DNA from 4 places in the Janthinobacterium sp. GW823-FHT06H09 genome. Region 3 is predicted to be linked to each of the others. Evidence: predicted binding sites of a transcription regulator. Region 3 holds the regulator's gene; each other region holds the start of a gene.
The links. Region 3 encodes sigma-54, which starts transcription at its own class of promoters, with help from an activator protein. Its sites were predicted from a motif close to TGGCANGNAANCTGCTTT; they were not measured.
Positions count from the first base shown of each region.

Region 1: the regulator sigma-54 is predicted to act here: its motif matches at 953-970, upstream of AC1Q6X_RS15740 (PEP-CTERM sorting domain-containing protein).
Region 2: the regulator sigma-54 is predicted to act here: its motif matches at 1,715-1,732, upstream of AC1Q6X_RS09460 (EDSAP-1 family PEP-CTERM protein).
Region 4: the regulator sigma-54 is predicted to act here: its motif matches at 1,430-1,447, upstream of pedF (cytochrome c-550 PedF).

Region 1 is NZ_JBXAHC010000008.1:186,628-189,814, forward strand. Features, by position in the region: gene AC1Q6X_RS15730 (tetratricopeptide repeat protein) at 1-252, shown strand, start outside; gene AC1Q6X_RS15735 (LOG family protein) at 264-809, shown strand; gene AC1Q6X_RS15740 (PEP-CTERM sorting domain-containing protein) at 1,159-1,752, shown strand; gene AC1Q6X_RS15745 (YgjP-like metallopeptidase domain-containing protein) at 1,915-2,427, opposite strand; gene AC1Q6X_RS15750 (KGG domain-containing protein) at 2,608-2,991, opposite strand; gene AC1Q6X_RS15755 (phasin family protein) at 3,040-3,187, opposite strand, start outside.
Region 2 is NZ_JBXAHC010000005.1:67,023-70,209, reverse strand. Features, by position in the region: gene AC1Q6X_RS09465 (LytR C-terminal domain-containing protein) at 1-561, shown strand, start outside; gene AC1Q6X_RS09460 (EDSAP-1 family PEP-CTERM protein) at 632-1,618, opposite strand; gene AC1Q6X_RS09455 (hypothetical protein) at 1,818-2,192, opposite strand; gene AC1Q6X_RS09450 (hypothetical protein) at 2,343-2,654, shown strand; gene AC1Q6X_RS09445 (dodecin) at 2,670-2,876, opposite strand.
Region 3 is NZ_JBXAHC010000013.1:134,312-137,498, forward strand. Features, by position in the region: gene AC1Q6X_RS21825 (enoyl-CoA hydratase/isomerase family protein) at 1-214, opposite strand, end outside; gene hpf (ribosome hibernation-promoting factor, HPF/YfiA family) at 346-705, opposite strand; gene AC1Q6X_RS21835 (RNA polymerase factor sigma-54) at 775-2,253, opposite strand; gene lptB (LPS export ABC transporter ATP-binding protein) at 2,258-3,013, opposite strand; gene lptA (lipopolysaccharide transport periplasmic protein LptA) at 3,013-3,187, opposite strand, start outside.
Region 4 is NZ_JBXAHC010000030.1:4,665-7,851, forward strand. Features, by position in the region: gene AC1Q6X_RS27445 (RtcB family protein) at 1-317, shown strand, start outside; gene rtcA (RNA 3'-terminal phosphate cyclase) at 334-1,353, shown strand; gene pedF (cytochrome c-550 PedF) at 1,485-1,970, shown strand; gene AC1Q6X_RS27460 (substrate-binding periplasmic protein) at 1,996-2,829, shown strand; gene AC1Q6X_RS27465 (TonB-dependent receptor family protein) at 2,989-3,187, opposite strand, start outside.

The sequences.
Region 1 (3,187 bases), on a different contig from region 3:
GGCGTCATGATAGGGGGGCTGACCTATGGCGCCAACAAGGAAGATGGCTACCAGCACTTCAAGACGGCGCTGGCCCTGACGCCGTATTCGGCGCTCGCGCACAGCGAATATGCGCGCGCATTGAATATGCTCGATGGAAAGAAAAAGCTGGCGGAAGCGCTGGCCTTGTATGAAAAGGCGGCCGAGTGCGTGGCACTGGACGCCAAGGAACGCCTCGAAGTCGAGGCGGCGATCGATGAATTGAAAGGGTAGGGACGACTGTGATCAAGGCTTTATGTGTGTACTGTGGCGCCAACGCGGGCGTCTCGCCGGACTATGCCGTGGCGGCGCGCGAACTGGCGCGCGTGCTGGTGGCGGAAAATATTTCGCTCGTGTATGGCGGCGGAAAAGTGGGCCTGATGGGCGTGATTGCCGATGAAGTGCTGCGCCTGGGCGGCGAGGTAACGGGCGTGATTCCCACCCAGCTGGTGGAACGCGAAGTGGGCCACATGGGCTTGACGCGCCAGTTCATCGTGAAGGACATGCATGAGCGCAAGGCGATGATGGCCAGCCTGTCCGATGCCTTCATCGCCATGCCCGGCGGTTATGGCACCCTGGAAGAACTGTTCGAGATGCTCACATGGGCCCAGCTGGGCTTGCATGCCAAGCCCATCGGCCTGCTCAATGTCGACCGTTTCTATGATGGCTTGATTGCTTTCGTGCAAAACGGCAAGGAGCAGGGTTTCATCCGCCCGCAGCACGCGGCGTTCCTCAATGCCGACGCCGATCCTGCATCGCTGGTGCAGCGCCTGAAGGAGTGCGCGCCGTAATGCCGTTTTCGCCTGGCGGTGCGTATGCCGCCAGGCAACTATTTTCCCTGTCGCTTGCAAGGGCCATGCAGTACGCACTGCATGGCTTTTTTATTTCCGCATGGGAAAATTGATCGGGCCTGATGAGTTAATTAATAAAAATATGGCAAAAAAATTGCAGTGATAGCATGTTTTTTTGAAAATGAAGATGATTTTTAAGCATGGCTGTGGTCTACTGGCATGGTTCAAAGTTAGGAATATCGGACACCGACGAGCGTTGTACAGACTCCCAAAAAAAAGGTGCCGGTCCATTTCAAGTTGCCACAACCACGCTACTTCATCATCTCGAAAGGATGCTATTTTGAAACCTATGACCCTCTTGCGAGCGACCGCTGTCGCCGCCATTCTGGCCAGCGCTGGCGGCGCCCACGCACAAACCACCATCATCGGCTTCGATCCGCTGGAACAACCCGGCTACTTCGGTTCCGTGTTCAAGTCCTACTCCGAAGGCGGCTACAACTTCGACAGCAGTTTCGGGCTGCTGAGCTCGGCACACCAGAATAGCCTCGCCTACGCCGGTTCGGCCGGTCTCGGCGCGACGCTCCTGTCGACGACTACCTTGAGCCGTGCCGATGGCGGCGCTTTCTCGCTGAGCTCGATCAGCCTGGCCGACTTCGTGAGCTTGCCCGGTTCCTTTGACGTGACCTTCGTCGGCCACCAGGTGGGCGGCGGCACGGTGAGCCAGACCTTCACCCTCGGCGGCGGCCACACCTTCGCCGACTACACGTTTACGGGTTTCAGCAATCTGCTGTCGGCAACGTGGAAGGAAGGCGCCTTGCATACCTTCCAGGTCGACAATATCGCCGCCACTGTGAGCGCCGTGCCGGAACCGGCCACCTACGGCATGCTGCTGGGCGGTTTGGGCCTGCTGGGCTTCATGCTTCGCCGCAAGAACGCCGTCTGAGCCTGAACGTGGTGCCGGCCATGCCGGCGCGCCTGTAAAAAAGCCGCCCGTTTTACCGGGCGGCCATGCTGACTAGCCAGCGCACTCGAACAATGCTGCCCAGTGTATGCCGGGGCGGCATTTTCACGTGGACTTCATGCGCAGGCCGTCATGCGCAGCAGTTCATGACCACAGGCGCTGGCCTGACAGGTCGAGCTGGGTCAGGTACAGGCGCACGTCGAATTCGTACTGGTGGTACTGCGGTTCCATATATGTGCACAGCTTGTAGAAGGCCTTGTCGTGCTGCTTTTCTTTGACGTGCGCCAGTTCGTGCACAGCGATCATGCGCAGGAATTCCAGCGGCACTTCCTTGAACATGGTCGCCACGCGGATTTCATGTTTGGCCTTGAGCTTGCCTCCCTGCACGCGCGAGATCGAGGTATGCAAGCCCAGCGCATGCTGGATCACATGGATCTTGCTGTCGAACGCCACTTTGTTAATCGGCTCGGCATTGCGCAGGAATTCATTCTTCAAGTCCTGCACATATTGGTACAGCGATTTGTCGTTGCGCACATCGTGCGCGTTCGGGTAGCGTTTTAATAACACTTCGCCCAGCTTGTCTTGCACGATCAGTTGCTGCACTTGCGCTTGCGTTTGTTCGGAATAGGCGCTCAGGTATTTCAGGGATGGCTGCATGCGGGGAGGGGCGGGACGTGGCGCGGAGGTGTCGGTAAGGCGAGAATGTACCATACCGCCGCGCCCCGCGCTGCGCCACCCCTTGCACGGAGCTGCCAGGGCCGCCCCGTGCCTTCGCGCGCCAAGCCGTGCGTTACCGGGCTAAGCCGCTTGCTCGTCCCGGCAAGTCCTGCAGCCCGGTCAGCCCTTGTCGTCTTCGTCCTTGCCGCCCTGCCGGCCGGTGCCGCCGCTGCGCCCCGCCGTGCTGCTGCGGTTTTCATTGGCGCGCTGGGCCGATTGCCGGCTTTCGCCGCCTTTCCTGCCGATTTCCGCCATGTGTTCGCGGTTGCGGCTGACGGCTTCACCGCCTTTCTGCCCGGCACGGCGCGCTTCTTCCGAGTCGAATTCATGCGCCGTACCTTTTTGATGGGCTGCCTGGCCGCCCTTGCTGGCAATTTCGCGTTGCTGTTCCTCATTCATGGCGGCGAAACCGCGCTTGCTCGTGCCTTTGGCGCTGCCCGATTCGCTGGCTTTCTGGCTGCTGCCAGTGCCTTTGCCCTGTTCGTTACCTTGATTGCTAGCCATGTCGCTCTCCTTGCTGTCGAGTGGGGGTCAAGTGGTCTGTGCAGGCGCTCAATGCGCCTGATCGGATTGCCTGCTGTTATCGCGGCTGCGGCCCGCGCCGTCGCGGTGGCCTATGGCGTGCATTTTTTCGATCATTTCACGCTGGCGCTGCGTGGCTTTTTCCGTTTCTTCCGCTGTCTTGCGCACCACTTCGTCA
Region 2 (3,187 bases), on a different contig from region 3:
CAGGAACACGATGTGCGGCGCGATCTGGCCTTGTTGCGCGGCGAGGCGCCGCCGCAGGGCGTGCCCGCGCCGGTGCCCGATGCGCCCGCCATGGCGCGCGTGGAGATCACGCAGAGCGATGGCATGGCCCGCCTGAGACGCGTGCCGGCGGCGGTGCGCAGCCTGACCGTTAGCCCATTGGTGCCGGCTGCGCCTGTGGCTGGCACGCCGCGTCCGCGCCTGGAAATTGTCAACGGCAACGGCGTGCCGGGCCTGGCCGCCGCGCTGGCGCGCAGTCTGGCAGGAGCGCCCGTGCAGGTGGTGCGCCTGGCCAATGAAGCCAGCTTCCAGGTGGCGCGCACGCGCGTCGAGTACCGGCCCGCGCAGGAACAGGCGGCGCGCCAGCTGGCCCGCCAGTTGGGTACGCAGGTGCAGACCCAGGTGCAGACCCAGGCCGCCGATTGCCCCGCCAGCGAGCTGCGTCTGGTACTGGGGCGCGACTTGAGCGACCCCGCCATGCTGCACCGCTATTATCTGCAGCAATTGCAGCTGGCGCGCCAGGCGCTGGCACGGCTCGGTTAACACGCATCGGCTGGCATAAAAAAACGCGGCGCCTTTTGCGGGCGCCGCGTGCTTTTGAGCGTGCCAGTGCTTATTTAGCCTGGCGGCGGCGCGTAAAGGCGAGGACGGCCAATCCCGTCCCCAGCAGGAACAGGGTGCCTGGCTCCGGCACTTGCAAGGGATCGATGACGACGATGTCGGTGCGCGTGGACTTGGAAAAATTCAAGGTGTAGCTGCCGGCGGGCAGGGCGAAATTCGAGGTCAGGGAAAACATCGCGAAGCCATTCGTGAAGGCGCGCCCGGTGGCCGGGTCGTTGGTGCCGGCCGTCATGTTCAGGCTGAACGGGTCCAGGCTACCGACCGTATGGTTGCCGTTGATGTCGCTGCCATTGCTGGCATCGCCATCAGGCGCGAACTGGAAGATCACGCCGTCGGCATTCGCATGCGACAGGCAGCCGACGGGACTGGCGGCATTGCACGAGATATTGAAGATATCCATGATCGACACGTTCGACTTGTCGCCCATGGTCGTCACGCTGGTGCGCAGGTCGCGTCGGCCCATGAAGCTGAAGGTGATGAAGCCGGCGCTCGACAGGGTCAGGTTGACGGAGCCGGTCAGCGTGTCGCCGGCCGTGGAGGACGCCGCCCCCACCGTGTTGCGCTGCGCTTCTGACACGGCGCTGACGGTGGAGCCGGCGGCAGTGAGCATATTGCCGAAGGAATGCGCATCGCCGCGCGCGAACTCCAGTGCAGCGGTGGGCGCGTAGTGGTTTTGCGGCGAGGCGCTGCAGCCGGTGCCGGAGCACACTTGCAGCACGTCGGCGTTGGCAGCCGGACCCGTATTGACGGCGCGCGGATTGACGGCCACGCCGCCCTGGAAAAAGGCGCTGTCGCTGGCATTGCGGTTGGCGCCAGCCAGCGACAGCGCGCCAGCGCTGGTGGTGATACGGAAATTGTTCAACTCGTTGACGGCCAGGCCGTAGGCACCTGCCTGCGCCTGACCACTGGCCAGCAGACTTGCCGCCGCCAGTGCGCCCAGCCAACCCAGGGTCTTGTTTCGTGTGTGATCGACGTTCATCGCAGCCTCTTATCGTAGTCAGTCTCGGGAAATCCGGGGGAGAAAGAATCCAGAATGTCCAGAATGACTTGTCTGAATTCATCTCGTAGACAGTGATAAGCAGCTTGTATGCCACACAAAAAAAGCACATGGAATCAAGTGCTTGCGTAAAGCAGACTGAGCCGGTGGAAGCAAAGTGTAAGAAAGGCCGACGCCGCTTTCAGGTGCCCCGGTGATAACCCAGGTGGCCACCCGAATTGCGCGCGCAGCCGCAGCCGATGCGCGCCACTTCCTCGCCTTCCGTCAATTTCCAGTTGGTAATCGTCGTGTGCTGCCAGTCGATGTCGCTTTTCTTGACAGGCTTCACCGTCAACGTGCGGGCGGCCGCATCCGTGTACTCCATCAGCTCCTCGTCGTCGGCGATGTCGAAATGGCGGTGGATCAGGGAAATGCCGAAGCGGTCGAGCGCGCCATAGCGCTGCAGCACGTCGCGCAGTTCGCGAAAACACGCCAGGTCGTCGGGCAGCAGCGGATCGACGGCGGAAATATCGGCGACGGGCTGCCATTGCATGGCGTGGATGTTCAGGCTGTGCATGATGTTCTCCTGTGCCCCTTGTCGCTAGCCCAGGCTGCCGGAGGGGCGCCGGCACGCCTGGCGAAATGCTCATCGTGGCCGCAACGCCGCTGCGGCGCTTGCGCCAGATCAAAGGTGCGGCACATCATGGCTTGCCCGGTAAAATAGGCCATGGCAAACAAAACCCCCACCTTCCCCGGCGCACGCACGGGCCGCGGCCAGGTCCTGGCCGTGCTGCTGTCGAACCGCGACCAGTCCGGCGCCGAACCGCTGCAAGGCCGCGTCTCGCTGGCCGCCATCGTGAAAGCGCTGAAACGCAAATACCACTGGCCGATTGAAACGCACAGCTTCCCCGCGAATACGCAGGACGGCCGCGCCAGCTGGGCGACCGTCTACAGCTTGCCGGAAAAGGTTATCGAGGCCGCGCTGGAGGCCGGCGGCCGGGAGTGGCTGGAGAGCCGGGCAGTAGCCGGGCGGCGGTGAATGCGCCGCAGTACGCTATTCGAGCCGGAAGCCGACCTTCAGCGTGACCTGGAAGTGCGCCACCTTGCCATCGACGATATGGCCGCGCGATTCCGTCACTTCATACCAGTCCATATGCTTGACCGTCAGCGCCGCCTTGGCAATGGCATCGCGTATCGCCTGATCGCTGCTCTCGGTCGACGTGCCGACCAGTTCGATCAGCTTGTAAGTGTGTGCGGACATGATATTTCCCCAGGTAGGCAAGCCAGACATCGGGAGCCTGCTTTGCGCAAGCACGTGCTCATCTTGCGCCTAAACGTGCTGATAGTCATTGCGCGGTGCAGCATGCGTCATGCGGGCGGCTTGCCTCGATGGGTTTCAAGGATTCCGGGAGTGTCTCCCCGGCGGGAGAAAAGAAAAAAGGGCTACAAGCATAGGCCTGTACCCCTTGATTTCCTACTGAATTCTGGTGCCGACTAGCGGTTTCGAATTGGTACTTGATGATTGAACATTCTACATTAAGTGGGATGCCAAAGCGATGTTCTCGGGGAATT
Region 3 (3,187 bases):
CGTAAAAGAAACGGATGTCGCCACCCGCGCACAGGGCTTTTTCGCTGCTGGAGCGGATCACCACGGCGTCCACCTGCGGATCGTCGCGCCATGCCAGCAAGGCCGCGCTCAGGGCGCGCACCATCTCCAGCGACAGGGAATTCAAGGCTTTCGGACGGTCGAGCACGATGTGGCCCGTGCGGTGGCGGATGGAAATCTGGACGAGGTCGCTCATGGCAGGCAGGAAAGAAGTGAAAGTGCAAACATTCTAGCGCCTGCGCGGCGAACATTGCGTTTCGCTGGACGCAAAAAAGGGCGCAATGTGCGCCCTTAGTTGATCACAGCCGGTTGAAAGTCGCGGGCCGCTTAGGCGGGGGCGAATTCTTCTTCCGAACTGTCTGGCAGATGCTTGATCGCCTCTTTACCGTGCCCTTGCACTTTGGTTTTGTATTTCATCACTTGCCTATCGAGCTTGTCGATCAGGGTATCGATCGCGGCATACAGGTCGTGTGCCAGGCTTTCCACATAGACAGTTTTACCACTCAGACGCAGGTTGACTTCGGCCTTTTGACGTTTTTCTTTCTCTTTGAGGTTATCCACGGTCAGAATCACGGCGATATCGATAACTTGATCGAAATGACGTTTCACGCGCTCCAGCTTCGTTTGTACGTATTCACGGATGGCTGGTGTCACTTCGAGATGATGTCCGCTGATGGTGAGATTCATACACACTCCTAAAGATGATCGGGTTCGTGCGGTCCATCGTATCCGGCCCGCAGAGGAACCGAAAAAAACTTACAAACACTTACGCAGGCTCACTGGCGGAATTTTTAATGCTTCCCGGTATTTGGCAACAGTACGTCGCGCAATCACCATGCCTTGTTCCCCCAGCATGTCCGCAATCTTACTGTCGGATAAAGGATTTTTAGGGTCTTCTGCTCCTGTCAGTTGCACGATCAATGCCCGTATCGCCGTCGATGACGCTTCGCCCCCCGCTTCGGTGGCGACGTGGCTACCAAAGAAATATTTCAACTCGAACATGCCGTGCGGGGTCAGCATGTACTTTTGAGTTGTTACCCGCGAGATAGTACTCTCGTGTAAACCCAGTGTATCAGCTATTTCACGGAGCACAAGGGGGCGCATGGCAACGGCCCCATGCGAGAAAAAGTTCTTTTGTCTTTCTACTATCGCCTGCGCCACGCGCAGAATCGTGTCGAAGCGCTGGCGCATATTCTTGATCAGCCACTTGGCTTCCTGCAACTGTGCACCCATGGCGCCCTCGCCCTTGCCCTGCTTGAGCAAGTTGGCGTACATGGCATTGACGCGCAGGCGCGGCATGACGTCGTTGTTCAGGGTCACTTGCCAGCCATTGCGCGCGCGCTTGACGACGACGTCGGGCACCACGTAATCGGACACGTCCGCAGCGAACACGGCGCCCGGATGCGGGTTGCACTGGCGAATTACCGTCTGCGCTTCACGCAAGTCTTCATCGTCGCAATCGAGGGCTTTTTTCAGCTTGTTGAAATCGCGCTGGGCAAACCAGGCCAGGTGCTTTTCCACGATGACGAGGGCCATGCGCCGCGTCACCATGGCGATGTGCGGCAAGCGCTTGATCTGCAGCGCCAGGCATTCGGACGCATTGCGCGCGCCCACGCCGGGCGGATCGAAACTTTGCAGCAGCGACAAGGCCGTGCGCATCTCGTCGGCATCGATTTCCAGCTCTTCCGGCAGGCGCGCCAGGATGTCGTCGAGCGACTCTTCCAGGTAGCCATTGTCGTCGAGCGCGTCGATGATCAGCTCGACCAGCGCGCGGTCGCGCAATTCGAGCACCGTCACGCGCATCTGCTCCATCAGGTGTTCGCGCAGGGTGCAGTGATGGGCCTCCAGTTGCGGGCGGGAATCTTCGTCGTCGGGCGCCTTGCCCCGGCTCGCTTCGCTCCAGTCGCTGTCGCCGCCATCCGCGGCGGCCGGGCCCTCGCCCGCCTCGCCGTCAAAGGTTTCCGCTTCGGCCGGCGCCGCGGGCGCCTCCTGGCCTGGCGGCTGGGGCGGCGCTTCGGCCGGCGCGGCCGTGGAGCTCAAGGCCCCGTCGGACAGCAGGCGCAGCGAACGGTCGAGTGGATCGTCGAGGCGCTCGAGCAAGGGATTGTCCGTCAGCAGTTGCTCGAGTTCCTGATGCAATTCCAGAGTAGACAATTGCAACAGGCGTATCGATTGCTGCAACTGCGGCGTCAGTGCCAGGTGCTGCGAAGTGCGCAGCTGCAATGATTGTTTCATTGGCTTACATGCGGAAGTGTTCGCCCAGATAGACCCGGCGTACCGACTCGTTCGCGATGATGTCGTCGGGGCGTCCCGACGCCAGTACCGAGCCCTGGTTGATGATGTAGGCACGGTCGCAAATACCCAGCGTCTCGCGCACATTATGATCGGTGATCAGCACGCCGATATTGCGCTCCTTCAAGAAGCGCACGATGCGCTGGATCTCGATCACGGCGATCGGGTCGACGCCGGCGAACGGTTCGTCGAGCAGCACGAAACGGGGATCGGTGGCCAGGGCGCGGGCGATTTCCACGCGGCGGCGCTCGCCGCCCGACAGGGACAGCGCCTGGTTCTCGCGCAACTTTTCAATCTGCAAGTCGGCCAGCAGTTTATCCAGGCGTTCCTCGATCTCGGCCTTCTTCAAAGGACGGCCTTCGACGGTCTGGATTTCCAGCACGGCGCGGATATTGTCTTCCACCGTCAGCTTGCGGAACACGGACGCCTCCTGCGGCAGATACGACAGGCCCATCTGTGCGCGGCGGTGGATCGGCAGGCTGGAAATGTCCACGCCGCTGATGTCGATGCTGCCGCCATCCGACGGCACCAGGCCGACGATCATGTAGAACGAGGTGGTCTTGCCGGCGCCGTTCGGGCCCAGCAGCCCCACCACTTCGCCGCATTCGACTTGCAGCGAGACATCATGCACGACTTGCCGCTTGCCATAGGTTTTCTGCAGTCCGCGAACGATCAGGGTGCTGCCGCAACGGGTATTGTCCATTATTTCGTTCCTGGCACAGGTGTGGCCGGCGCTTTCTCCGCCGCGGGCGCCTTGGTCTTCGGCTGGATCACCATGCGCACGCTGCCGCCGTCGGAGGTGCTGGTGCCGCTGTCGGAATTTTCCATCTTGAATACTTCCTTGCGGCTGTCATACGAGATGAAGGCGCCATTGGCC
Region 4 (3,187 bases), on a different contig from region 3:
CCCGCGCCGGAGAATTGGGGATCATTCCCGGCTCCATGGGCGCCAAGAGTTTTATCGTGCGCGGCAAGGGTAATGCGGACAGCTTCCATAGCTGCAGCCACGGCGCGGGCCGCACGATGAGCCGCACGGAAGCGAAGCGGCGCTTCAACCTGGCCGACCAGATCCGCGCCACGCAAGGCGTGGAATGCCGCAAGGATGAAAACGTGATCGATGAAATTCCAATGGCCTACAAGGATATCGATGCGGTGATGCTGGCGCAGCGCGAACTGGTCGACGTCGTGCATATCCTGAAGCAGGTCGTTTGCGTCAAAGGTTAATAAAGAGAAAGTACAGATGATAGAAATTGATGGAGCGCAAGGTGAAGGCGGCGGACAGATTTTGCGCTCGGCGCTGAGCCTGTCGATGATCACGGGGCAGCCGTTCCGGCTGACGAATATCCGCGCGGGGCGGGACAAGCCCGGCTTGCTGCGCCAGCATTTGCTGGCCGTGCAGGCAGCGACCGCGATTTGCGGGGCGCGCACGACGCCGGTGGCGCTGCGCGCAGCCAGCCTGGAATTCGTGCCTGGCGCCATACGCGGCGGCGATTACCGCTTTGCCATCGGCAGTGCCGGCAGCTGCACCCTGGTGTTGCAAACCCTGCTGCCGGCCCTGCTGCATGCGGATGGGCCGTCTACCGTGCGCATCAGCGGCGGCACGCACAATGCCATGGCGCCGCCCGTGCATTTTTTGCAGCGCGCGTATGGCCGCATCCTGGAACAGATGGGCGCCGACGTCGATATCACGCTGCAACGCTACGGCTTTCATCCCGCAGGTGGTGGTGAGGTGCTGGCCACCGTGCAACCGTGCCAGCGCTTGCGGCCCATTTCACTGTTGCAGCGCGGCGAGCGGAAGGCCGGGTATGCGGAAAGCGTGGTGGCGGGCGTGCATGTGAACGTGGCGCAGCGTGAGCTCGAGCGTATCGCCGACGGCATGGGCTGGAGCGGCAAGCAGCTGCGCCTCGTCGGCTTGCCGGCGGAGCAGGGACCGGGCAATGTCCTGTTGCTGACATTGGAACATGAGCACGTCACGGAAGTATTTACGTCGTTCGGCGAAAAATCCTTGCTGGCCGAATCCGTGGCCAAGCGCTTGTTGAACGAGGTGCGCGACTATCTCAAGTCGGACGCGGCCGTGGGCGAGCACCTGGCGGACCAGCTCTTGCTGCCCATGGCGCTGGCCGGCGGCGGTAGCTTCAGTTGCAGCAAGGTGTCGCAGCATGCGTTGACGAATGCGGAAGTGATTGCCCGCTTCTTGCCCGTGCGTATCACTTTCGAGCAGCAGGCGCGGGGCAGCATCTGCACGGTGGCCGCCGCCTGACGCGCGCGGTGACACAATCGCTGTTGCAGCTGTTCCAAATTGATACATGGGTGGCCCGATGTGGGGCATATACGCATGGCATGGCATTTGCTCTTCTTGAGATATTCACTAAAAAAACCAAGGAGACCAGCATGACCTATTCCATCCGTACCCTGCTCGGCGTGGCCGCCGCCGGCGCCGTTGCCCTCACCTCCCTGCTGACCTTGCCGCATGCCTATGCGCACGGCAATGTCACGCCGCAAGGCGTCGACACCACGGGCTTGCCCAAGGTGGGCGACAAGTGGCTCGAGCAAAACCCGTATCGCGGCAACAAGCTGGCCCTGACGGTGGGCACCTCGGCCTATAACCAGAATTGCGCGCGCTGCCACGGCATCGAAGCCATTTCGGGCGGCATCGCGCCGGACTTGCGCCAGCTGGACCGTGATTGCTTCGGTATCAAGAATGAGACAAAGAAACAGGCGTGTTACAAGGAAACGGATAATTATTTCCTGGCGACCATCCGTCACGGTAAAGTGCGTAATGGCGCCGTGTACATGCCGCCGTTCGAGGGCGTATTCAACCAGGAAGCGATGTGGGCCATCAAGACCTACCTGGAAACCCGCCGCGAGTCTAATTAGGTCGAACTGATAACGAAGGAGTTCCATGCGTTCATTTCAACCCCGTGGCGCGCGCGCGATGCTCTCGCTCGCTTGCATGGCGCTGTGCGCGGCCGCGCCAGCGCGTGCCGATTGGCAGAAAGTGCAGCAGTCGGGCAGCCTGAAAGTGGCTGTGTACAACGAGTTCGCGCCGTTTTCCGACAAGGGCACGGGCATCGATATCGACATCGCCGAAGCGCTGGCGAAAAAGCTGGGGCTGAAACTGAGCTTGCTGCCCTTTCCCGCCGGCGAAAACCTCAACGACGACTTGCGCAATATGGTGTGGAAGGGACATTACCTCGGCTATGGTCCCGCCGACGTAATGCTGCACGTGCCGGTCGACAAGAAATTGATGGCGGATAACGACAAGGTCGAGATATTCGCCCCGTATTACGTGGAAACCGTGCGCCTGACGCGCAGCGCGCAAGCCGTGCCGCAATTCGATGGCGTCGCCAGCCTCGCAGGCAAGCGTATCGGCGTGGAAAAGGTCTCGATCGCGGCCATGCTGATGCTGGGCGAAGACAATGGCAGATACCGCGACGATGTGCGCATCTTCGATACCGCCGCCGAAGCCTTGCAGCAATTGCAGGCCGGCCAGCTCGACGCCGTGCTGGCGAACCGATCGGAAATCGAATCGGTGCTGAAAAGCGATCCCGCTTTCCCCATGAATGAATTGGCGTTCGCCCGCTTGCCGCGTGCTGGCTGGGCCGTGGGCCTGGCCGTCAGCAAGCAACAGCTCGACGTGGCCAAGTTACTGCAGGCGGCCATGAACGAGATGGCGGCCAGCGGTGAATTGAAAACCATCTTTGAGAAGTATGGCGTGAAGGAAGCGCGGCCGTAGCAGACTATGCTGAATGGTAAAAGCCCGCGCTTCGGAAGAGGCGCGGGCTTTTTCATGAGAACGCCTGAAAAATGTTCAGGGCAAGGCGCATTGCCGCAGGCAGTACGAATAGTACGACAAGGCAATGCAACGCCGCCATGGACTTTTTCTCAGGTGTTCTTAAAAGGAGTATTGGGCGCTCACACCTAACAACCAGTTACGGCCTGGCGCCGCTTCATAGTAGCGCTTGTTGCTGTCGCCGACGATGACGGAGCCCACGTAGGTCTTGCCGAAAAGATTGTTCAGGCGGGCAAACTCCTTGAAGCGCCAATTCCCTACGTTTTGTTTGGCGTTGAAGCGCGCATTGAACACCGTGTAG